DNA from 4 places in the Parashewanella spongiae genome. Region 2 is predicted to be linked to each of the others. Evidence: predicted binding sites of a transcription regulator. Region 2 holds the regulator's gene; each other region holds the start of a gene.
What was found. The regulator LexA, encoded in region 2, represses DNA repair genes until DNA is damaged. The targets are predictions, from matches to a motif close to TACTGTATNNNNATACAGTA.
Positions count from the first base shown of each region.

Region 1: recN (DNA repair protein RecN) is a predicted target of LexA. The motif match lies at 4,197-4,216, and genes of this name have one in related genera.
Region 3: E2I05_RS06100 (DNA topoisomerase III) is a predicted target of LexA. The motif match lies at 4,161-4,180, and genes of this name have one in related genera.
Region 4: recG (ATP-dependent DNA helicase RecG) is a predicted target of LexA. The motif match lies at 3,143-3,162, and genes of this name have one in related genera.

Region 1 is NZ_CP037952.1:1,305,546-1,311,610, forward strand. Features, by position in the region: gene purT (formate-dependent phosphoribosylglycinamide formyltransferase) at 134-1,309, shown strand; gene E2I05_RS04905 (hypothetical protein) at 1,329-1,748, opposite strand; gene E2I05_RS04910 (DUF3634 family protein) at 2,125-2,466, shown strand; gene recN (DNA repair protein RecN) at 2,497-4,155, opposite strand; gene E2I05_RS04920 (YjaG family protein) at 4,296-4,898, opposite strand; gene barA (two-component sensor histidine kinase BarA) at 4,903-6,065, opposite strand, start outside.
Region 2 is NZ_CP037952.1:51,549-57,613, reverse strand. Features, by position in the region: gene plsB (glycerol-3-phosphate 1-O-acyltransferase PlsB) at 1-2,120, opposite strand, end outside; gene lexA (transcriptional repressor LexA) at 2,346-2,963, shown strand; gene E2I05_RS00210 (cell division inhibitor SulA) at 2,960-3,445, shown strand; partial or broken gene coxB (cytochrome c oxidase subunit II) at 4,024-5,130, shown strand; gene ctaD (cytochrome c oxidase subunit I) at 5,155-6,065, shown strand, end outside.
Region 3 is NZ_CP037952.1:1,557,807-1,563,871, reverse strand. Features, by position in the region: gene E2I05_RS06110 (bifunctional diguanylate cyclase/phosphodiesterase) at 1-1,279, opposite strand, end outside; gene E2I05_RS06105 (cupredoxin domain-containing protein) at 1,291-1,950, opposite strand; gene E2I05_RS06100 (DNA topoisomerase III) at 2,202-4,151, opposite strand; gene E2I05_RS06095 (ArsR/SmtB family transcription factor) at 4,428-4,736, opposite strand; gene E2I05_RS06090 (nucleoside deaminase) at 5,489-5,965, opposite strand.
Region 4 is NZ_CP037952.1:678,787-684,851, reverse strand. Features, by position in the region: gene E2I05_RS02410 (DUF3014 domain-containing protein) at 9-899, opposite strand; gene recG (ATP-dependent DNA helicase RecG) at 1,051-3,126, opposite strand; gene E2I05_RS02400 (hypothetical protein) at 4,141-5,769, shown strand; gene E2I05_RS02395 (response regulator transcription factor) at 5,836-6,065, opposite strand, start outside.

The DNA of each region.
Region 1 (6,065 bases), 1.3 Mb from region 2:
ACTTGTTATGCCAGTATTCAGCTTGCAGTAGATTTATCAAAAACTCTTCTTTATTCTCCCAAAACTGACAGATTCTGCTTCAACAATTAATTTTGCACTAAACTCATTTCATACACTTCAATTTGGAGCCAAGATGATAGGTACCGCGTTATGCAAAAATTCGATTAAAGCCATGTTATTAGGCAGTGGTGAGTTAGGCAAAGAGGTCGCTATTGAGTTGCAAAGGTATGGAATAGAAGTGATTGCCGTTGACCGTTACGCTAATGCTCCTGCTATGCATATCGCTCATCGTTCGCATGTTATTGACATGATGGATTCTGCTGCACTTAAATCTGTCATTGCGCAAGAAAGCCCTAATATTATCATTCCAGAACTAGAGGCGATTAATACTCAGGTACTTGTTGAAGTTGAGTCTTTTGGGGTGAAAGTTGTACCAAATGCCAAAGCGACTCAATTGACAATGAACAGGGAAGGGATAAGACGACTAGCGGCGAATACATTAGGTCTACTTACTTCGAGATTCTTCTTTTGTGATAGCAAAAAAGAAATGGAGAAAGCGATTACGACCATTGGATTTCCTTGTGTTATAAAGCCAATTATGAGCTCATCTGGTCATGGGCAGACAGTCGTAAAATCTGAGCTTCAATTTGATGCCGCGTGGGAGGTTTCGCAAGAGGACGCTCGTGGTGGAAAAGGAAGAATTATCGTTGAAGACTTCATTGAATTCGACTATGAAATCACCTTGTTAACGGTTAGCGCTGTTGATGGCATTCATTTTTGTGAACCTATCGGCCACCGGCAAGAAGACGGTGATTATCGTGAGTCATGGCAGCCCCAGCAAATGACGAATGAGCTCATACAAATTTCAAGAGAAATGGCAACCAAAGTCGTTAAATCACTTGGAGGATTTGGCGTTTTTGGCGTGGAAATGTTCATTAAAGGTGATCAAGTATATTTTTCAGAGGTTTCCCCTAGACCCCATGATACAGGGATGGTTACATTGATCAGTCAAGATAAATCAGAATTCGCGTTGCATGTTAGAGCTATTTTAGGGTTTCCAGTGGGGAGTATTTTGCAATATGGTCATAGCGCTTCGGCGGTTTTACTTGCCGACGGACACTCAGTTAATATAGGTTTTGAAGGTGTACGTGAAGCCTTATTGGAAGCTGGTACTCAGCTTCGTTTGTTTGCAAAACCTGAAATTAATGGTCAACGGCGACTCGGTGTCGCGTTAGCACTATCTGATAATACTCAATCAGCCCTTGATAAAGCGAAACGAGTGGCAGAGCAAGTGAAAGTGATTTTTTGAAGCATCTTAATAAAGTCGTTTATTCAAGCGTAGTCAGCCTTATATTGATCTCGTCGCGGGTCGCTTCAATGGCTGAAACAACTTGTTCAGTTGCTAATTGGCTTTCCTCTATGCTGCTCCAATTACTTGACCAAATTTGCATAAGTTTTTTTGACTTTACCATCACTTCTTCACCAGCTAAGGGGCTCAAGTCATTGATTAAGCCAACCTTCACCCAGCCCTTTCTCGGACTTCCTTCTACTATATTTTTATCGTAATGAGCATAATAAACAAGTTGTTCGAGTGCAGATAGCTCAAGTAATATTTCAAAGCTAGCGGTACGTATCGTATTGTTATTTTCTGTAGATTCAAGACGCCAAACATTGTAAGAAAAACCGACTAAAGAGAGCAATATGCTGAAAATTACAAAGTAGTATTGATATTGGTGAATTTTTGCCACTCTCATGTCATACCTCTAAAATTATTAACTTATTTGTGAAATTAGAAATTCATTCGATTAACCTAGAAACATCAGTTACTGCGTTCTCAAGCGTAGAAAAAATGGCTGGTAGTAAGGAGTAGCTTGTAGCAAGTAGTTTATTCTACTTGCAAAAGTTACAACGCAGATAGCAGTCATTTTAGCAAGATTGTGAGCGTAGAACACTTCACTCATTGGGTGAAAGCCATTATGATAAAGTCATCTTATTGCTCAAACAGTTACTCATATACTCATATACTCAGCGTTCAGCTGATGTTTTTAGGATTAATTAATGTAATTGGTATTAGAGTATAGTTTAGCAATAAATGATAAGACTTTTAGTCGAAGGGGAAAAATAATGGATACAGGCTTGAAACTCCTTTTCATGTGTATTGGCATTGCGGTATTAATTTATTTTGTATTTGGATCTAAAAGAGGTTTAGTTATTTTTGAATTACATTTCAAAAATGGAAGATTAGACAAGCATAAAGGCAAAGTACCTGAAAAATTTATGCGTGAAGCTCGTCAGTTGGCCAAACACAATAAAATGACAGGTACTGTACGAGCTGAAAAGAGCGGTGATGTTCGATTACACATTTCTGCCAATGTTTCCGACGACTTAACGCAACAACTACGAAATTTATTTCCATTCGAACTGTATGATATTAAGTCCGTCGATCACAGTCGAAATACAGGCTAATAACGGCTTTAATCTCTTAACGAGTTAGCATCAACCGTGAAGTAGTTCTCTAGCATTCGCTAATGAACTACTGGTTATGGTGTCTCCAGCTAAAAGCCTCGCGAGTTCTTGTACTCTTTGTTCATGGTTCAATGCTGCCATAGAGGTTTCTGTTTGATCTTTTTTAGCTTCTTTATTTACGAACATATGTTGGTGCCCATTACCTGCTACTTGTGGTAAATGAGTTACGCAGAATACTTGGGTCGACTCCCCTAAGCTGCGAAGCATTCTCCCAACAACAGCGGCTGTTGGGCCAGAAATACCAACATCAACTTCATCAAAAATTAGGGTAGGCGTCGCGACTTTTTGTGCAGTAATAACTTGAATGCCTAAGCCAATACGAGATAGCTCACCACCTGAAGCAACCTTGGCAATGGCTTGCATTGGTTGCCCTGGATTTGCTGTGACGAGAAACTGAACCTGATCAGCTCCAACGCAACTCATTTGCTCAGCATTATAGGTAATTTCTATTTGGAATTTGCCTTTTGGCATGTTGAGTTCATTAATGGATTGAGTGACTAATTTATTTAATTCTTTGGCATATCGTTGTCTACTTTGGCTTAGTTTTTTTGCGGCTGAATAGTATTGTGTTTGAGCGTCAACAAGTTGTAAGTTCACATCGTCTAGCTTGTTTACGTCTTGTGACAAACCCTCCAACTCAATCCTGATTTTTTGGTGAAAACTTGCCAATTCAGAAGGTGATATTTGATGTTTTCGAGCTAATTGTAACGATTTTGAGAGTCTTTGTTCGAGAAAATTAAAATGCTCTGGATCTTGTTCGATATTGCTAAGATACAACTGGACTTCACTACTGCTTTCTTGAACTTGTATCAGCGCGTCGTTGAGCATATTGCTGACATTTCTAAATTGCGGGTCAATCGTTTCAATTTGTCCGATCACAGCAACGGCATGGTTTAATAATGAAGCGATATTAGCTTCATCTTCGTTGAGTAATGCCACGCTTTGTTGACATTTTTCAATGAGATCAGAGCTGTTTGCAAGGCGCTTATGTTCTTGCTCTATGGTTTCAAATTCGCCGAGTTTTAAATCAAATTCATTTAACTCTTCAATTTGATATTCTAACAGTTGCTGCCGAGATTTTCGTTCTTCTTGACTGAGTTTAAGCTGCTTAAGCTCGGCTTCAACTCGTTTTACTTTGTGATACCGCTGAGACACAGACTCAATTAATGACGAATGGTTGGCGTAACCGTCAAGCAAGGTTAGTTGGTGCTCTGTTTTGAGCATAGCATGGTGGGCGTGCTGTCCATGTACAGATACGAGCAATTGCCCTAATGCTTTTAATTGAGTGATAGGGACAGGGTTACCATTGATGTAAGCTCGAGAGCGTCCATCGTTACTAATGACACGTCTGAGAATACATTCATCATCGTGATCTAAGTCTTGATCTTCTAACCAGCGTTTAGCCATCGGTAACTTGTGAAGTGAGAAGCTAGCGCTGACTTCGGCTTTGTCTGAACCTGAACGTATAGAGTTTACGTCAGCACGGTTACCTAAACATAAACCTAACGCGTCAATTGCGATAGATTTACCAGCACCGGTTTCACCTGTAATACTGGTCATTCCAGATTTAAAATCGAGTTCAAGAAAACGAACGATAGCAAAGTTATGGACACTGAGTTGACAAAGCATAATGATATCCTATCAAAACCACTGTATTGATGAACAGTATATACTGTTTTTTCATACAGTAAATGGTTGTAGGATAATTAGACGGTTTTTTTATGGGAAATTATATGGATAGGCATCCATGCCTTGAGTTATAGCCTGACTTATTCGTTCATGCTAATACCGATATTTGAAATTCCGCTTGAAACGATTTCTTTACGTAACTCTTTGACCATGTCAGAAGTAATTTTGTTCGATTCAATAATTTCAAGTAAATCACCTTGAACAGCCCTTTCTTCTACCATTGCTGGGTGCTCAAAAATATAATCATCCAGTTGAGTTTCGTTCTTAAACTCCATATCACAAGTCGCTTCAATGTAATTAGCAACTGTGCTCGATGACAGCTTACTGACGTTAGTGATGTCTTCTTCAACCTTGCTTTGAAGTGCACTGAGGAGCTGAGTTAACGCCACGGCTGCATCAAGGGCAGGGTATACACCATACATATCAAAGTCTTCTGGCTCTGGAGTTATTGAGTCAATTTTATCAAGATATAAATCAGTGTTTAATTTTAACTTTTTATCATATTGCTTCTGCCATAGCAGATTAAGTGTTGTGTCGAGCACAACAGGGTTACCGAATTCAGTAACTGTTGAAAATAAATGATAATTTGGATACATACGCTGACATAAAGCAATCGCAAATAATTCTTTTTGCTCAATCTTTAACGCTTTCAACCGCTTAAAAAAACCTACCTTTTTAGTCATAGACTTATTCCATCGACATCTGGGAAATCACTTGTTTAGCGGCAGATTCTACCTTAGTTAGCTCATCGAGTAACTCAAGTATTTCAGGCTCTAACATTTCTATTGTTTCACCTTGCTTTAGCGAAGATTCTATTTGATTACACAGTTTTTGAGTGGTCGGAACCCCGCAATAACAACAAGCACCATGTAGTTTATGCACAATGGATAGCATTTTGTCATTATCTTGTGTCTGTAGGCCTTGATTGAGCTCGTTTACTGTTTCAGGCAAAGAGGCAAGCAACATTTGCAGCATTTCTATAGCCAATGGTGCTTTTTGGCTGGCTTGAGATAAGCATAATTCCCAATTAAGAGTATGGGAATCAAAGTGAGTAAATGTAGGACGAATGACCCATTGCTCGATAATATCATTTAATGCTTTTTCATCGATAGGTTTTGGAAGGTACCCTTCCATGCCACTATCAAAAATGCGCTGCTTTTCATCTGAAAGTGCGTGAGCAGTTACGGCTATTATCGGAGTATTATGATTCAGAGAATCTCGGCGGATCACATTTGTAGCCTGAATGCCATCGATATCAGGCATCTGAATGTCCATTAATATAAGGTCAAAGTTTTTTGTTTTCGCGTATTCGATGGCTTCCGTGCCACTTGGTGCAATGGTTACATTGGAGACAATATCGTTGAGTAACGTTTTGATCAGCTTCAGGTTTGCTTGATTATCATCAACGGCTAACACATTTATATTGTGCTTTGATTTCAGTGGCTGTATAGGTTTATCCAATTCAACAGGGACACTGATCTGCTGTGAAAACAGCATCTGTTTGGCTAATGCCAATGCAGTAAATGGAGTTTTTATAATATTGTCTGTGTATGGGCGAACTCGGTCAATTAAGTGATCTTGTTTGAGACAATCATGGATCAAAATGATTCTATCTACTTTGGGCCTGGCAAGCTTAAGAATCTTAAGTAAATCAGTTTCAGAGCAAATATCGTGGCAACTTAAGAGTAAGTACTGATATTGAAGTGATGAATTCAGTTTTTCAAGGATGTCTTGGGTACTTGAGGCTATTCTAAAGTGAGTATTCCATGACTTAAGAGACGTTGAGAGCATTTCGGCTGACAAGCTTCTGGGCTCATAAACCAATACTGATTTGTTATTTAAAGAGTGTA
Region 2 (6,065 bases):
GTTTCTGCCAACAATTCGAGTTGGCTAGCTCCATCAGATTGGATCACTAAGTGCTCAGTATCGCCTTGTTGTGACGTGGTGATTAACTGCTGCTCTATAAACAAATTAATCATGTTTTGAACATACACATCAAGAGATTCAATTTGAAGATAAAGCTCTGCTTGCAGCAGTGGATATTGTTGTTGAATCACTCGATAAACTTTATCAAAACAACAAGATTCTAAACGCAAAATGCAACGAGCAATAAGAGATGGCAATATCAACAAGTGAACGATATTGTTGCGGTAATAGGTCATATTACGGGCTTGTTTCTCATCCAAAGAAATAATGTCACCCAGAGGATCCGATTCAATAGTGAATTTATTAAGCTCTAGCCCTTGCTCTAGCAGTAACTTAGCATCACCTTCAGGTACTGAAGTGAATTCAGTGTACGGCACAGTAACCAATAATTTTAAATATAAAGCCAGTTGCTTTTCGAGCATGGGTCTTTCTAACGAATTTTGCTTGGCGGCCAGTAAGATCAAACTAATAAGCGTGACTGAACTTGCGGCGGCAGCTCCATTTATCCCCGTCATGACTTGATTAGCCAGTCCATTCACCACAGGCGTAAGCCACTTAGGTTTTTGCTCCGTATCAAGAGCCATTTCTTCACGCCATTGGGGGGCGTTGGCAGATAAATACTGCTGAATATTAATTGGCTCACCAAAATTAACATAACCTTGACCAAAGTTGCCGAGTTTACGTAGGGCGCTAAATACCTGCCATACGGATTCTTTCTGTTTTTTCTTACCACTTAACTCTTTGTGATAAGTCGACACTTCCATCACATGATCATAACCAAGATAAACTGGTACTAAAGTGACCGGACGCTCAATGCCACGCAACACGCTGTTAATGGTCATCGCCAACATACCAGTTTTAGGTGCTAATAAACGCCCCGTACGAGAGCGGCCGCCTTCGGTAAAGTATTCGACGGAATAGCCCTTAGTAAACAATTGATCTAGATAACTACGAAACACCGCGGTGTAAAGCTTATTACCACGAAAACTACGGCGGATAAAAAACGCGCCACCTTTTCTAAACATCGGGCCTGCTGGCCAAAAGTTTAAATTAATCCCCGCAGCGATGTGTGGCGGCACCATACCTTGATAATATAAAATGTAAGATAAAAGCAGATAATCCATATGACTGCGATGACAGGGGACATACACAATTTCGTGACCATCATGATGCAGTTTACGAACAGACTCCGCGCCCTTGATATTGATGCCTTTATATAATTTGTTCCATAACCAAGTTAAAAAGCGTTCGGCAATTCGCACTAAACTATCCGAGTAATTGGCTGCAATCTCATTCAGATACGACTCTGCTTTTTTCTTCGCTTGTTCTTCAGTAATTTTCTTACTGTTGGCCTCTTCCGCAATAGCTTTCACAATGGTCGGAGATTTTAATAACTGCCTAAACAAGGTTTGACGATTTGGTAAATCAGGGCCCGTCATTACCTTACGCTGACGACGGAAATGTACTCGAGCAACGCGCGAAAGTTTGTGTGCAATAGCTTGGTCGGTGCCATGCTGCTTTGCCATATCAGCCAAAGATACTGTGTTTGAAAATTGAATAAAATTATGCCGACCTAAAAACAAAATCATTAAGCATTTACGCAACCATGTCGGACTTTCACGCTCTAATACCGCCGCTTTCATGGTGTCTTGCTCTTTACCCGGCACACGTCCCCAATACACGCTTACCGGTAACAATTGAATATCGAGTTCAGCGTCTTGCTGATGAAACTTTAGAAGATTCTGAAAGGGAATTAAGAAACGATTGCTCGAAGGCTTGTTCCGAAATAGCGGTTTGGCAGACTCAAGACATACAACTCGGGGCAATGTTGTACCAGCAATCCTAATACTATCGTAAGGACTCGGTAAACCAAGTTCCTGAGCGGTTTGACTGAGCACCGCGATATCACTGACCGACTCAGTTTTCATGACATACACAACCGGCTTATCCGCTTGAAGATTCAAATCTGAAAATGGGTTTTGAGGAACGATGACACTATGAACGAACCATTTCTGCAATAAGCGCAGCAACTTAAAAAACCAAGAGTTATGTTTACCCATAATGCTAATTTAATTCTAAGATCACAAAAGACTGTGGGCTAGGATAACAAACTTAACCACAAAATTCATAAGTAAGCCTTAATTCGGTAGCTGATCACTACTTCATACCAAATTATTATCGGAGTGAACCAAACCTACAGTTAAATATGTATTATTGATTAAGACTTGCACAAAGGTAGTTACTGTATATAATACCAGTAACTGTATAGACAAACAGGCGAAATTATGAGACCACTGACTCCAAGACAGTCTGAAATCCTTGAGCTCATCAAGTGCAATATTATTGAAACCGGTATGCCTCCGACTCGCGCTGAAATCGCCCGTCGTCTTGGCTTTAAAAGTGCCAATGCCGCTGAAGAGCATCTAAAAGCACTGGCCAAAAAAGGTTATATTGAAATACTCGCTGGTACATCTCGCGGCTTACGACTCACTCAAGAAATTACAGAGCCCGATCTAGGTTTGCCACTTATCGGCCAAGTCGCGGCCGGAGAACCTATATTAGCCGAACAACATGTTGAGCAGCATTACCAAGTTGATGCCACCATGTTTCGTCCTGCCGCTGACTTTTTATTACGCGTCCGTGGCGACAGTATGAAAAACATTGGCATCCTTGAAGGCGACTTACTGGCCGTGCATAAACAGCAGCAAGCGGTGAATGGTCAAGTTGTTGTGGCCAGAGTTGAAGATGACGTTACGGTTAAACGTTTCGAGAAAAAAGGCAAGGTCGTATATTTACATGCCGAAAATGATGACTACCAACCAATAAAAGTCGATCTTACTCATCAGCAATTAACCATTGAAGGATTAGCGGTTGGGGTTATCCGTAACGGAGCTTGGTTATGATATCGAGCGCCATTCCGCTTCATCACCCCGGTATTTGGCAGACCGCTACAACCACAAATCAGCCTCAAACCGTAAGTACCATGAGTTCTGATACTTCCGGTATTGATGAATTAATTCAACTCAGTAGCAAAATGGCTCAATTGAGTAAATTAGGTCGTTGGATTGTATTAATTAACCCGCCTTCAATCGATTATAAGTCGATCCTTTCCCAAGCAGGCGTGTCAATGAATAAGGTTTTGTTAGTCCACGCTAGAGACGATGTCGAATCACTGTGGGCCATGGAAAAAGCACTCACAAGTGGAACCAATAGTGCTGTCATTTGTTGGGCAGCAGAGTTAGATGCAAAAGATAACCGCCGACTTGAACTGGTGAATAAAAGTGCAAAAGCCATTGGCATTATTTTGCAAACTCAACCTAAAACGTCCTCAAAAACACTAGATATTGACGCTTGGCAAAAACAATTTATCAATGCTGTTCATTGATAAACAAAACCCTACACCCCTTAAAAACTCACGCTCTTTACCATAAACAATGACTTAACCGAGCATAATTCGGTTATTTTTTCAGTAAATTAGCTAAAACATGATCTTGATCAATCTCTGACCAGCAAGTAATGTAGGCTCCAGTAATAATTTATTTCCTTGTTACTGCAAGGCGATTATCGTCTTTTAAAATCAAGACAAATGTCTTAAAGAAAAACCCAGTTAAAGCTGAAGTACGACCGATCAGTCTTGTTTTACGATCATTTAGGAGCTTGTTGGTTCCCTGTGATTAAAACAGTCACATTCATGATTGGTTTCAAAAATGATAATTCAGAATTAAGCGCACGTGTGGTTAACACCGGAAGTCGTAATAACAAGCAATATCAAATTGATACACTGATAGTGAAATAATTGCTGACGCTTGTAGCAGCAGTCTTTGTATTAATTTGAAGTGAACTCACCACAATGGCACTTTGATATCAAGCTTTTTAGGGAACTGAAGAGTTTACATAGAGCAGAGTATTCCTGTGTGACTTTTCTTTGTAGTTGCTTTTCGCAATCGGCAGAGGAGACGTCTAGTGAAGCAATTGTTGTATTGTTTATTGGCTGCAGTGTATGCGCCATCCGTCTGGGCAACAGATACGCCCTTAAATATGACGCAGGGAGTAACAAGAATTAGTCATGAGGTCTATCACCTCCATATGACAATATTTTATATTTGTTGCGCGATTGGGGTGGTTGTCTTTGGTATTATGTTTTATGCCATGTTCAAACATCGTAAATCCAAAGGGGCGGTTGCCGCTAATTTTCACGAAAGTACAAAAGTGGAAATTCTTTGGACTGTTATTCCCTTTTTAATCCTAATCGGAATGGCTATTCCTGCCACCAAGACTCTGATTGATATGGAGGATCCAAGTGATGCGGATCTAACCATTAAAATTACCGGGTCTCAGTGGAAATGGCATTACGATTACTTCAATGAAGGCGTTGGTTTTTATAGTGTTCTTTCTACGCCGAGAGAACAAATAGAAAATCAAGCCGCCAAGGGTGAATTTTACCTCAAAGAAGTAGATAAGCCTTTAGTGCTGCCTACCAATAAAAAGATCCGCTTTTTGGTGACCTCCGATGATGTGATTCATTCATGGTGGATGCCCGCTTTTGCCGTCAAAAAAGACGCCAACCCCGGTTTCATTAATGAGGCATGGGCACGGATCGATGAAGAAGGCACCTTTCGCGGTCAATGCGCTGAGCTATGTGGCAAAGATCATGGATTTATGCCTATCGTGGTAAAAGCTGTATCCCCAGAAGCCTTTGATACTTGGTTAACATCTCAAAAACAAGCTGTCGCTCAAGCGGCTGAAACCGCAAAAGCTTCTTTATCAAAGACGCTGACTAAAGATGAGCTGTTTGCTAAAGGTGAGCAAGTGTATATGGCACATTGTGCCGCTTGTCACCAACCTAATGGAATGGGGCTTCCTGGCGTTTTCCCACATCTTAGAGCAAGCCCTGTTGTCATTGGTCCAGTAGAGCATCACATTAGTGTCGTGAAGCACGGAGTCACTGGGACAGCGATGCAATCATTTGAGAAACAGCTGACGGCTGAAGAAATTGCTGCTGTAGTTACTTACGAGCGAAATGCTTGGGGTAATGACACTGGCGATGTGGTTCAAGCCGTTGATGTTAGTAACCAAGGACAGTAAGGGATAACGATGACAACATTAAACCCTCAAACCAATGACGACGTCACTGTCCATGATGATCATGATCATCACGAGCAACCCAAAGGCATTATGCGTTGGATTTTGACGACAAACCATAAAGATATCGGTACCTTATATTTGTGGCTAAGCTTCATTATGTTTTTGACCGGCGGTGCCATGGCAATGGTGATCCGTGCTGAGCTTTTTGAACCGGGTTTACAATTGGTTGAACCTAACTTCTTCAACCAGATGACCACGGTTCATGGTCTTATCATGGTCTTTGGCGCTGTGATGCCAGCTTTTACCGGCTTAGCAAACTGGCTTATTCCGATGATGATTGGCGCACCCGACATGGCACTGCCAAGAATGAATAACTGGAGCTTTTGGATTTTACCCTTCGCGTTTTTAATCCTCTTGAGCTCTTTATTCATGGAAGGTGGCGGCCCGAACTTCGGTTGGACATTCTACGCTCCATTATCAACTACCTACAGTGGTGATAGTACCGCCCTATTCGTATTTGCAATCCATATCATGGGGATAAGCTCCATTATGGGAGCCATCAACGTGGTAGTTACCATCGTGAATATGCGTGCACCAGGTATGACATGGATGAAGCTGCCATTGTTTGTGTGGACGTGGCTAATTACCGCTTTCTTGTTGATTGCAGTAATGCCTGTTTTGGCTGGCGCTGTCACCATGGTTCTCACTGATAAATACTTCGGAACGAGCTTTTTTGATGCTGCAGGTGGTGGCGATCCTGTCATGTTCCAGCATATTTTCTGGTTCTTCGGTCACCCTGAAGTGTACATCATGATTTTACCAGCTTTCGGTATTATCTCAGCCATTGTTCCGGCCTTCAGTCGTAAAAAACTGTTTGGTTATGCCTCAATGGTGTATGCCACATCAAGCATTGCGATTTT
Region 3 (6,065 bases), 1.5 Mb from region 2:
GGCAAACTAAATCCACATTATTCATATTTTCGAGGCGGTGCCCTACTTCTTTGATAACTTCATCACCAACCATATGCCCCAAGGTGACATTTACATCTGTTAAACGTCTTATATTGAGTAAACAAACAATCACATGGCTTCCGTTTTGTATCCATTCTGATACAAGTCGTTCAAGTTCATTTCTGTTGGGTAAATTAGTTAACGTATCGTGAAACGCCTGATGAACAATCTTTTTTTCACGGCTTAAAATGGCCGTTTGCATTTCCGTGAATTCGTGAGCGAGTTGTGCAAGTTCAAGTGTTGAGCTGGGCTTTACTTTGGCATCATAATTACCTTGGGCAATAAATTTAGCTTGCTCAATTAAACGCATAATCGGTTTTGTTATGCTGCCCGAAATGCCAAATGCTGCAAATAAAGATACAGGCAACATTAATAGTACCAACCATAACTGTCGCCACCATTGCTTTTGCAAAGCCTTTAATACATCAGCTCTGGGCAAATACATATAAGCGTATAATGATTGATTACCTAACTGCCCAAGAGGTAGACTCCATAATAGGTAGTCTTCATTTTCGGTTCCTTTTTGTAAAAAGGATCCCAAAACAGCTTTTATATTTGAAGCAATATCTATTCCTGAGTGCGCAAGGAATTGAGGGGGAGTCAATTCAGACGATAACGCAAAACCAGTAGGAAGGCCGGTTTGATCCTCCATTAAACTCGCTAAATTGGAGTCAACCACAAATCCAAATCCAACCCAACCGATTGTAGTGCTACCGCTTTTTAGTGTTGCAAAGCGTAATTGATAAATCTTTCCATCTAAGCGATATAAAGAATCAAAGTCGGCCATCGATTGTTCAAGCATTAATGCTGTGTGCGTTCCTTGCTCAGAGCCAATTTTAACCTTAGATTTACCAGCATCGTTCATCTCATTGACGAGTTGACCAATAACTTTACCATCTTTCGAAATGGCCATCGCCATATTTGCACCGATTCGCCCACGGTGATTATTCAAGGCGATTAAAAAGCTTTTTTGTTCACCATCAATAAAAATTTCTTTTAAACCAAAGTCCTTAGCTGCCGTTTCTGCGAAAATAGACAAGTAATGATTACGATTATCGAATTCTGAACGGAATACTTTTTCAGCAACTGACATTCGGTTGTCTAGCTGTTGTTTTTCTAGCTTATTATAAGAGTAATAGGCCATCCAAAATGAAAACGCCTGCACTGCAATTAGCAGTAAAACAAAAAATCCAAAAATGCGTGTTTGCAAGCGATTCATAAATAACAGCATTAATAACCTTCCAAAAATTCAAACTCATCCAAAGTATCTTGCTCTGGAATCGCTGCCATCTCGGCTTGTAGTTTAATCGTAAGCTTTGATTTAAGCGGCAGTACAATATCTTCGACTTGCCTATTTTCAGCACTTTGTAATTGAGGGTGCCAAATAACCAGTTGATATTCACCGACTGGCACATGTGAAAAATCAATATTACCAGTATCGCTAGTTAATCCATAAAAAGGAGTGTCTACCACAAGAATATGCCCACTCATCCAATCATGAACATTACACCCCATAGCAACATGACCTGACTCTTCAAAACTTATTGAAGAATTTGTTTCATCTGCCTTTAATTTAAAAGAAAATCGCTCAGGGCCAATAGCAGAATAAACATGATGAGTAATATCATCTTTGTTCACAAATGATGTCTTGGTGTTTTTTGAAATAACGGTCAAATAAGGTGCAAATTTTTTATGCTCTTGAATAATCGTTGCAACGTGGTTACTTGCCGAATATTGAGTTCTATCGAGGATAAATTTTGGTAATAGAAAGGCTGCGAAACCAACTGCGGGTTGTTCGTTTTTGCGATTCACTTCTATGTGATTTGCGAAGGTGCTACTGGAAAAAATAATGGTTAAATAAAACAACCAAAATCTATTGCTGATTATCATTAACTCTTTGCCCCAATTTTTAATTTGATTTTGCTATTAAGCCCAAACTGCATTTGGCAAGATGAGCTTTCTTCTTCAAATTAAAGAAAGGCTTACTACAGACATAATTTCATTCATTATACATAAACAAGCATTAAGTTGTGTTTTTGAGTAGCAATTAAGTGACATTGAACGTTTAATTAGCCAAATAAACATCACATCCTAGGTTATCCATACGGTATAAATGAGGTAAATTTAGTTTTAAAGTGAATTTATGTGCGTTTTTTCCTTTTATAATTTTTCTTTTTCGCAAACTTCTGCCCTTTTACACCTTGTAATGCTGTTGGTAATTGTTGTTTAGCCGCTGAAATAAGCGCATGTAAGCTATCAGTCATAGGCTCCATAAATGAAAGGTATTTTAATTCCTTACGACTAATTGATTCTAAATTAGACTCCCACATAGCAGTCATGTCTGGTGTTGTCACCGACTCTGGTAAGCTATTGATTAATCCTTGGCCTATTTCAGTTGCTCTTATCTGTTTGCCTTGTCGTTGTAAAAAGTTCCTCTTAAACAGCAATTCGATGATTCCCGCACGTGTAGCTTCAGTTCCTAGCCCATCGGTTTCTTTTAGAATCTGACGGATTTTTGCATCTTTAACAAAGCGACTTATGCCTGTCATTGCACTCAATAAAGTAGCGTCAGTAAAATGTTGAGGTGGCTGTGTCTGCTTTTCAATTAATTCACCTTGAACACAATGAAGCGCTTGACCTAGTGAAAGCTCTGGCAATTGAGTTTGATGCTCGCTCTCTGCTTTATTAGAGTTATCATCTCGCTCATTAGCTATATCTTTTGGTTTCGGCAGTTTAAATAGTACTTTCCAGCCTTGTGATTTATCTTGCTTAGCTTTTGCCGTAAACACCCCACCTTTAATGGTCACTTCAACAGCTGTTTCTTGATAATGATAAGCTGGATAAAACTGAGCCAAATATTGTCTTGCGATTTGTAAATAGACTTGTTTTTCCTTCTGTGACAACGCCGATAAATTAGGTGGTTTTTCCGTAGGTACTATGGCGTGGTGCGCATCGACTTTTGCATCATTCCACACTTTGGATTTCAATTTTGGGTTTGGTGCATTCACTCCCTCAACGAGTTCAGATGCACCTTTTGTTACGGCGTTGATAATGCTGGGCGCTAATTGATGCTGCTCTTTAGGGAGGTATCGACTGTCTGAACGAGGATAGGTAATGAGTTTATGCTTTTCATATAATCCCTGACAGACATTCAATACCTCTTGAGCGCTCATCGCGAACCGCTTAGCACAATCTATTTGTAGAGAAGACAAATTATAAGGTAGTGGAGGATTTTGTTTCTTAGGTTTACTTTCTAATTTACTTACCTTTGCAGCTTGGTTGCTTATGCGTTGAACAACATTTTCAGCCAAACCTTTTGATAACACTCGACCTTCTTCATCTTGATATGGCGAACAAGCCTCGCTCGGCCGCCATTTAGCGGTAAAGCTTTGTGAAGACTCAGTCTTTAAGTGTGCCAATACTTGATAAAACGCTTTTGATTCAAAATTCAAAATTTCTTGATCTCGTCTCGCCACTAACCCCAAAATTGGAGTTTGAACCCGTCCTACAGACAACACACCGTTATAACCTACTTTTCGACCTTGAATGGTATATGCACGAGTCAAATTAATCCCAAAAAGCCAGTCTGCTCTACTTCGAGCTAACGCTGAAGTCGCTAAGGGGACAAATTCTTGATTACTACGTAAATTGCCTAGCGCCCTTTTTACTGCTGAAGGGTTTAAGTCACTGATTAATAGCCGTTGAACGGCTCTTTGTTTAGTTGATGATACGCCCACATGTGCGATAACTTCATCAACCAAAAGTTGGCCTTCTCTATCAGGATCACCCGCATTAACTAATTGACTCGCTTGTTTGATCAGCTTTTTTAATGCGGTAAACTGCTTACGAGTATTGCTTTTAGGTTTTAGTTTCCACTCTGAGGGAATTATGGGTAAGTGCTCAAGCTTCCACGATTTAAATTCTGGATTGTATGTGTCAGGTTCTGCTTGCTCCAGTAAATGACCTATGCACCAAGATACGCAATCGCCATTACCAACTTCGATGTAACCATCGTGTCTTTTATGAGGTTTGGGTAAGACATCAGCGATAGCACGGCCTAAACTTGGTTTTTCAGCAATATAAAGAATCATTCTTGTTGATACTGGATAAATTTACAGTAACTATAAGGAATAATACATTCTATGTAAATATTTTGAACCTTAGATCCCACAAGAGCATAAGCACACTTAACTAAAATATGCATAAAATTCAAAAGCAGTTATTGAGAAATTTGTTTAATTTATGAGAATACAATAATTAATAATCAATTTCAGTGGAACACCACAACCATCAAACCTTGCCATGTATGTCACTAAAACTGATAACGTTTGCTGTATAATTAATACCCTTTAAATAAAAATGCCGTACTAACAAAATTCTTTATGCAACGCGCCAATCAAACGTTTCATTTCGTCACTGCCTAATGAATAGTAAATTGATTGTGACTCACGCCGTGTATTTACCAACCCATCTTGCCTTAGTTTAGCTAAGTGTTGAGATAATGCTGATTGGCTTAAGTCCACCAATTGATTGAGCTCGTTTACGGCTAGCTCCCCTTGGCACAAATGGCATAAAATCAATAAGCGATTTTCATTGCTGATGGCTTTTAATAATCCAACAACATGTCGTGCTTGATTCCTCATGTGCTCGACATCAATTTCTGACTTTTCAATCATGTTCGCCCCTAGTTTTTACTTTATGAAAGCATTGTTCAGTCGTGACATTCATTTGTCAATTTAATCAAACTCAATTTAACACTACCGAGAATTAATATATCAGCCATTTATGAAGAGCATGTTTACATGGTTTGAACTGACCCACGAAAATGCACTGTATTGATATTGTTTATCAATAAGAAAGCAATCATGAGTTATACCAATTACAGTAATTAAATGCTCAACTCAGAGCTATGTATGCGCACAAAGTACAAACGAAATTGGTGAAAACATAGTAATCTACGTTGAGATAATTTTGTGAAGTAATTTTTGCGCATACAAGCTCCCGAAGGGCAAGGCTAAAGGTTTCCATTACGGCGTTGCACGTTCTTGAATTATCCTGACAAAAGCACGAAGTGTGTTGAACGCCAGTTTTGTATGGCGGCCGTAGGGAATATAGTACTTCGAACATGCGCCTTGTACTGAAAACCTTTATCTCTTGCTGAGTGAGAGATTAATTACTGTAATTGGTATTAGACACTACTCGCATTCAACTGAAGTTAGAAACAGTTTACTTACCGTGAAAATAGCCGCTAACACCTATTCCCAAGCCTGTTAGTGAAAGCATAAAAGCTAAAAATCACTTCGCCTTTAGCTTAGGTTGGAAATAATCTTCAAATCTCAGCGAATACAATTTTCATGGTGTAGGGTGATAGAAAAATAGTAGTCAAAGTAAACGCATATGACATCTATGCCTATCATGAACGTTTAGGTTAATATTGCTTTGCGTCTTCTGTGTTACTCCATTGCTCGAATAATTGTAGTGCCTCGGCTCTTGATACCTGTTCAAAGGGAATATTTCGCTCTTTGTATGGTAATTCAATTTCCTGATAAATAAATTCATCATCAAAGCCAACGGCGGCGGCATCAATTTTATTTGACCCATAAAACACTTTTTCTGGACGAGCCCAATAAATCGCACCTAAACACATTGGGCAAGGTTCGCATGAAGTGTAAACCGTGCACCCATCAAGCTGAAACGTACCAAGATTTTTACAAGCATCACGAATAGCAATGACTTCAGCATGTGCCGTTGGATCATTCGTTGAGGTAACTTTGTTATTACCTAAACCAACAATATTTCCATCTTTCACGATAATGCAACCAAATGGTCCACCATCATTATTTTTAAGCCCTTTCACAGCAGCCTTAATGGCTTCGCTCATATAATATTTATGAGTACTGTTCATTTAGTCACCACCACTTACCTTTATTCTACTAATTTTACAGGATAATTTATTAAAAACTGAATATTAACTAACACTTAGCAAGTTTTTATTCAGTTAAGTG
Region 4 (6,065 bases), 630 kb from region 2:
CGGCTAAATTATTTTGGCAGTTGATTATAAACCTTCTTCAACGCCAGTTTAATTTTACGTGTATTGTCTGGCCCCATGCGGATCATCAGTTTTTGAGCATTAGGTAGAGCTTCGAGCTTGTCATCTTTGAATTTGTAATTAACGCTCACTGAGGTTAATTCAATTGGTTGCTCTATCACTGGAGCATTCATGACTTCTCTGATCGCTTTACGAACTCTTTGGTTAAAACTCACATCTTCATAACCCAGTTCAGCAAATGCATCCTCTAATAACGGCATCAGTTTAGTGTAAGTATCAATAATCGCCGTTGCGCTCATTTGCTCAAGCAAACCTGCATAAATGTCATATCGATGATAACTGTCAGGATTTAAATACGTTTTTTCACTGACTTCTAACACATCAAATTGTTGCTCAGGGGCAACCAAAGGGCTGGCTTTACGCGCTACATCGCCACGAGCGATATGATCAACAAATACAACAAATTGGCGAGCAACATTATCCTTTTTCAAAATATTATCGATGCTAATTCTTTTAAAAGCGTCTTTAGTTTTTTTGACAAGAAAACCATCACTTTGCTCAAGACTTGGTAAAGGCTCAGATTTGGGTTCAACCACGGCTGCTTTGGATTGCTCAATCACTTCTGGCTCAGAAATTGGCTCAATAATAGGCTCAGGTTGTGGCTCTGGAATATTTTCAGTTGGTAAGGGTTGTTCAGGTAGTACCTCTGGCACAACAACGGGTTCTACAACAGGCTCAAGGATAGGTTCACTGGTTTGATTGAGGTAATAATAACCACCTGTTGCAACCACAGCTAGCATAATCACAACAATAATAAGCATCACATTATTGCCGCTTTCTGTTGCTCTTAAGGTACTTTTATCTTGTTGATCGGCTTGCATATTACGTCCTTCGCTATCATCAAACTAAACATAAAACTAAATGAATAAGGCTTAAGCCTTACATTCAATGCTCAATCTCATTGAGATTTTATATTATCCTAAAAACATTGGTAATTGCAGTCACTAAAATTGTTTTTAATTGTAATCATATTTACGCTTGTACATATTTATCTTTATCGCCTAACCAGCGCTGGATAATCGAATCCACATTTTCTGGTACTTGTTCCAAAATATGCTGAGCTAACATTTGCACTTGTGGTATTAACGCTTGATCGCGGCTCAAATCAGCAACTTTCATATCCGCAAGACCCGTTTGTTTTGTACCTAACACTTCTCCGGGACCTCGTATCTCTAAATCTTTTTGCGCAATAACAAAACCATCATTACTTTGGCGCAGTACACCAAGCCGCTGCTTAGCGGTATAAGATAAGGGTGATTTATATAGCATTACACAATGACTGACAGTAGCACCACGCCCTACTCGCCCTCTAAGCTGGTGAAGTTGTGCTAGTCCCAAACGCTCAGGATTATCTATTATCATCAAACTGGCATTAGGGACATTTACCCCAACTTCAATCACTGTGGTCGCCACCAGCAGATCAATTTTACCTTGACTAAACTGCTCCATGATCTGTTGTTTTTCAGCACTTTTTAGGCGACCATGAACTAATCCTATCGTTAGTGCAGGTAAAAGCGACTTTAGTTCCTCTGCGGTATCTTCGGCCGCCTGACATTCGAGCACTTCAGATTCATCAATTAAGGTACAAACCCAATAAGCTTGGCGTTTTCCTTCTGTTGCTGCGATACGCACTCGTTCAATAACATCACCACGGCGTTGATCGGATACGGCAACCGTTGTTACAGGAGTTCGACCCGGTGGTAACTCATCGATTATCGAAGTATCTAAATCGGCATAAGCGGTCATCGATAAAGTACGTGGAATAGGCGTCGCCGTCATGATCAACTGATGTGGATAATAACCTTGACTGATGCCTTTTTCTCTAAGCCCTAGTCGCTGATGAACACCAAACCTATGCTGCTCATCAATGATAGTAAGCGCCAACTTTTTATATTTAACCTGCTCTTGAAATACAGCATGAGTTCCCACGATAATGTGAGCTGCACCTGAAACAATGTCTTCTAATGATTGTTGCCGTGCTTTACCTTTTAATTTACCTGCTAACCAGCCGACTTTTAAGCCTAAAGGCTCAAACCATTCTGTAAAATTAATCGCATGTTGCTCAGCAAGTAACTCCGTGGGTGCCATAAGCGCCACTTGATAACCGTTTTCAATCACTTGCAATGCAGCTAATGCCGCAACAAGGGTTTTACCTGAACCAACATCACCTTGTACTAAACGCATCATAGGCGCATTTTTAGTTAAGTCTGCTGCAATTTCAGCTGTTACACGTGTTTGTGCCCCTGTAGGCTCAAAAGGCAATTGTTTTAAAAATGAAGCGATTAATTGTCCTGTCGATGCCATGCTGATAGCAGGATCTTGATTACTTCGTTGACGAAGTTTGAGCATGCTCAAGTTATGCGCCAACAATTCTTCTTGCGCTAAACGTTGTTGAGCTGGGTGTGTCCCTGTTTCTAATAACGTTAATGGCACTTGATTATCGGGACGATGTAACGTGCGTATAGCATCAGCTAATGAGACTTGATTCGGCCTCAATGACTCAGGCAGTAATTCAGTTAGCCCACCGCTTTGCAGTAGTTCCAAAGCCTGCTCAGTCAACCTCATCCAACTTGGCTGTTTTAAGCCTTCAGTCGATGGGTAGATGGGTGTCAGGGTGTTTTCAAGCACCACAGTTTGTTCGTCATCAAGTATTTTATAATCTGGATGCACGATTTCAGCTTGATATTTCCCAAGTCGGATTTCGCCAAACGCACGAATACGTTTACCCGTTTGCATAGAATTATGCTGAGCGGCTGAAAAATTAAAGAACCTGAGAGTAATTGAGCCACTGTCGTCGCGTACATTACACGTCAGCATGCGCTTACGTCCATGAAGAATTTGGCTTGAGGTTATTTCGCCGACTATGGTGCAATGTTCGCCCGCGGAAATGCTATCTATCGGGAATATTTGGGTACGATCTTCATACCGCATTGGTAAATGAAACAACAAATCTTGAACTGTGCGAATGCTCAGTTTTTCGAGTTTTTCGGCAACTTTTTTCGCCACACCTTTCAATTCGGTGATGGGGATAAGATCCAATCGCTGCAAACTATTCGCACCCAAGTACTGTGAATTTATACATATATTAACAGAGAATTTTTTGAACACAATGCTTTAAAGAAAACACGGTTTTGAATTCAAATATCGGAGTGGTACTCGAATATGACGCTTACCCGTGTTAGCTAGCATATTCCGATTCATAGTATTTCATTTAATTAAAGAATATTAATTTGTAGGCACCAAGCTTCATCCTATACCCGTATTATACCAATTACAGTAATTAATCTCTCACTTAACAAGAGCTAAAGGGTTACAGTGCAAGCTCGAAGTACTATATTCCCTACGGCCGCCATACAACGCTGGCGCTCAACGCACTTTGTGCTTTTGTCGGGGTAATTTAAGTGCTTGTAACGCAGTAATGGAACCCTTTAGCCTTGCCCTTTGGGAGCTTGTATGTGCTCACTTTGGTTTATAAAGAATACTTCTCAAAATTGTCTTGACGTAGCAATGTAATAACGACAGTTTTGTATGTCGGTAGTCTAACGTTCGTTCTTGTTTAGTGAAAGTCGCTGGATACCAGCCTACGCAGGTATGACAAGACACAAACCTTTTATGTTAGGGTCTGTTGATCTTTCAGGATTAAATTTTGTGCTATTTGAGTATTTATCTGTTCAAGGCGTGAGCAGTGATGCTTAGCCATCTAAGTGAGCTGGTCACAACACAGAACAGTGAATGCTCAAAAGCATCGAAAAAAGAGAGAGCGTAAATTGGTCGCTCTTTCTAAATAAAAGGTGCTGCGTTACCGTTTTCTTATTTGGAAACGAAGTAACGACAGTTTTGTATGTCGATAATAACCAAACCTCACAAACTCTGCCTTGCATAAAATAACCAATTTATCGCTGCAAAAACAATCACGAAAGATCAACAGACCCTAGTTCGCCCCAAGGGACGAGGAATTAAACCCAGAGTGATTAAACTCGCACTAAAAATTAACTATTATTCATTGGGGAAATAGTTAATCAAGCTTTAACATTTGTTTTCGTTCTTTTTTTAGGAATTTCAATGAGCTTTCTGGCAAATATTGACTTTTCAAGCACAAAGCTAACGACAGAATCACCGGTTGTAAACGAGCTAAGACTTGAATTTTTTTCTTCAACGATAAAACGTGCAGATCATGAATATACCGTTCAGGATAAGAACGCTGGTTTCGAAAACAAACTTGGTATTGTCAGTCAATTTCATCAAACTTGTTTTAAAGGAGACCGACGCTTTCCATATAGAGGATCAGAAGCAACATTTAGCACATTGTTTCCTCACTTTAAAAATGAAAGTGATTATTCGGATGATAATACATATTATGTTGTCGACCTTACGAAAGTTCCATTTGATGAAATTATTGTCCCTTCAAGAGAAAAAGCACACTTGTATTGTACGAGCTTATTACCTCAAGTACGCCAATCTATATGTGATGCAACAAATGCATCGATGAAGTTAAGATTTCCACAACTGAGTGATGAACTTCAAAAATTGACCTGTCGCGCAACAGACATTCGCACATATTTTCCAGCCATTATGCTATTAGGGCAACAACTTTGCTTGACTCTTGAGCCTAACATTCTAAAAACTCTGATAAACAAGCATCAAACTTGTGAGTTGGTGCGATTTCATGATCATCGTTATTGTGAACATCCTGAGGAACAACTGCTTAATAATAAATCAAAGTTGATCAATGCCTATATACTGGAGCAACAGAGCTTTGTAATGCCATCTTTGGAAGAATGGATGAAAGGAGACACTATAAAATGTCATCACTCCATATTGAAAACACTAACTATCTTGCTCAGAGAGTCTGGAATAAAAGATGCAAACCCCAGGGTTTTTCTAAATGGACTTCCATCTATTGTAGCGAACGAAATCGCAAAAACTTGGCTGTTCATTGAAGACCCGCAAACGTCTCCATTTTTACATGGAAAATTTAGCCATCTTATCCAAGTATTAGGGTTAAGTTTATCCGATAAGCTGGATAAATTAAAATTAGAGCAAATTGTTACAAATGACTTATGGAATCACTTATTTGACAACGAGGTAGCATCAGATGACACCTCGCAAGTTGAAATTAATTCATCAGTGAATGGACAAAAAAGCATAACTATTTTTCATGGTGTTGCTGACTGTCTAACTGGCCTGTGTCCAGATACCATTCAGCGTATGATTCTAGAAAAAGACTTTTCTCGGGCGGCCTATAACATTCTATGTTCAAATGACCCAAAAAGAAAAACTGAATTTTTAAGTATTTGTGGTATTGCTTCAAACTCTACCGAACAGCTTGATGTTTTCCTCAAAGACATGTGTGTCTATGCAACCGTCATGGAAGCCTGCATGATTAATTCTGCTTATAAAGGGCGACATAAAGCTGGCCACCAGCACTTACCGCTTGAAAAAATAAGTTTAACGAATTTTAATCTTGGAACAAAAGGAATGGATGCCGCGGTGTGCGCACGAGCAAAACAATATTTACAGAAAGGGCACATTGTGAAAGTTGTTGTCACACAATACTTATGGAGGCGTGAAGATCTAATCTTAAAAAGGGTCATTAAGGATGAAAAAGATATTGATTTGTGCCTAGAAAAGTCTCGTTCTGGGTGGAAGCAATATATTGGATTTATTATTGAGCCAAAACTTAAATTTTAATCAATACCCCAACTTCCCCTCTTTTCAATACATGTAGAATTTTTGCACTATTGAATTTTCAGACCTTCACAACCAGCCTTTTTGTTGAGCAATTCTCGCTGCATCGATTCGATTACTGGCATTAAGTTTGTTGATGGCTTCAGACAAGTAATTCCGAACCGTACCTTCTGCAATAAACAAGCTTGTGGCAATGTCAGCGGTCGACTTCCCTTCGGCAGCAAGGCGCAGTGAACGGCGTTCTTTATCATTTAATGGATCTTTATCACCAATGGCCATCATGGCAAGTTCAGGATCAA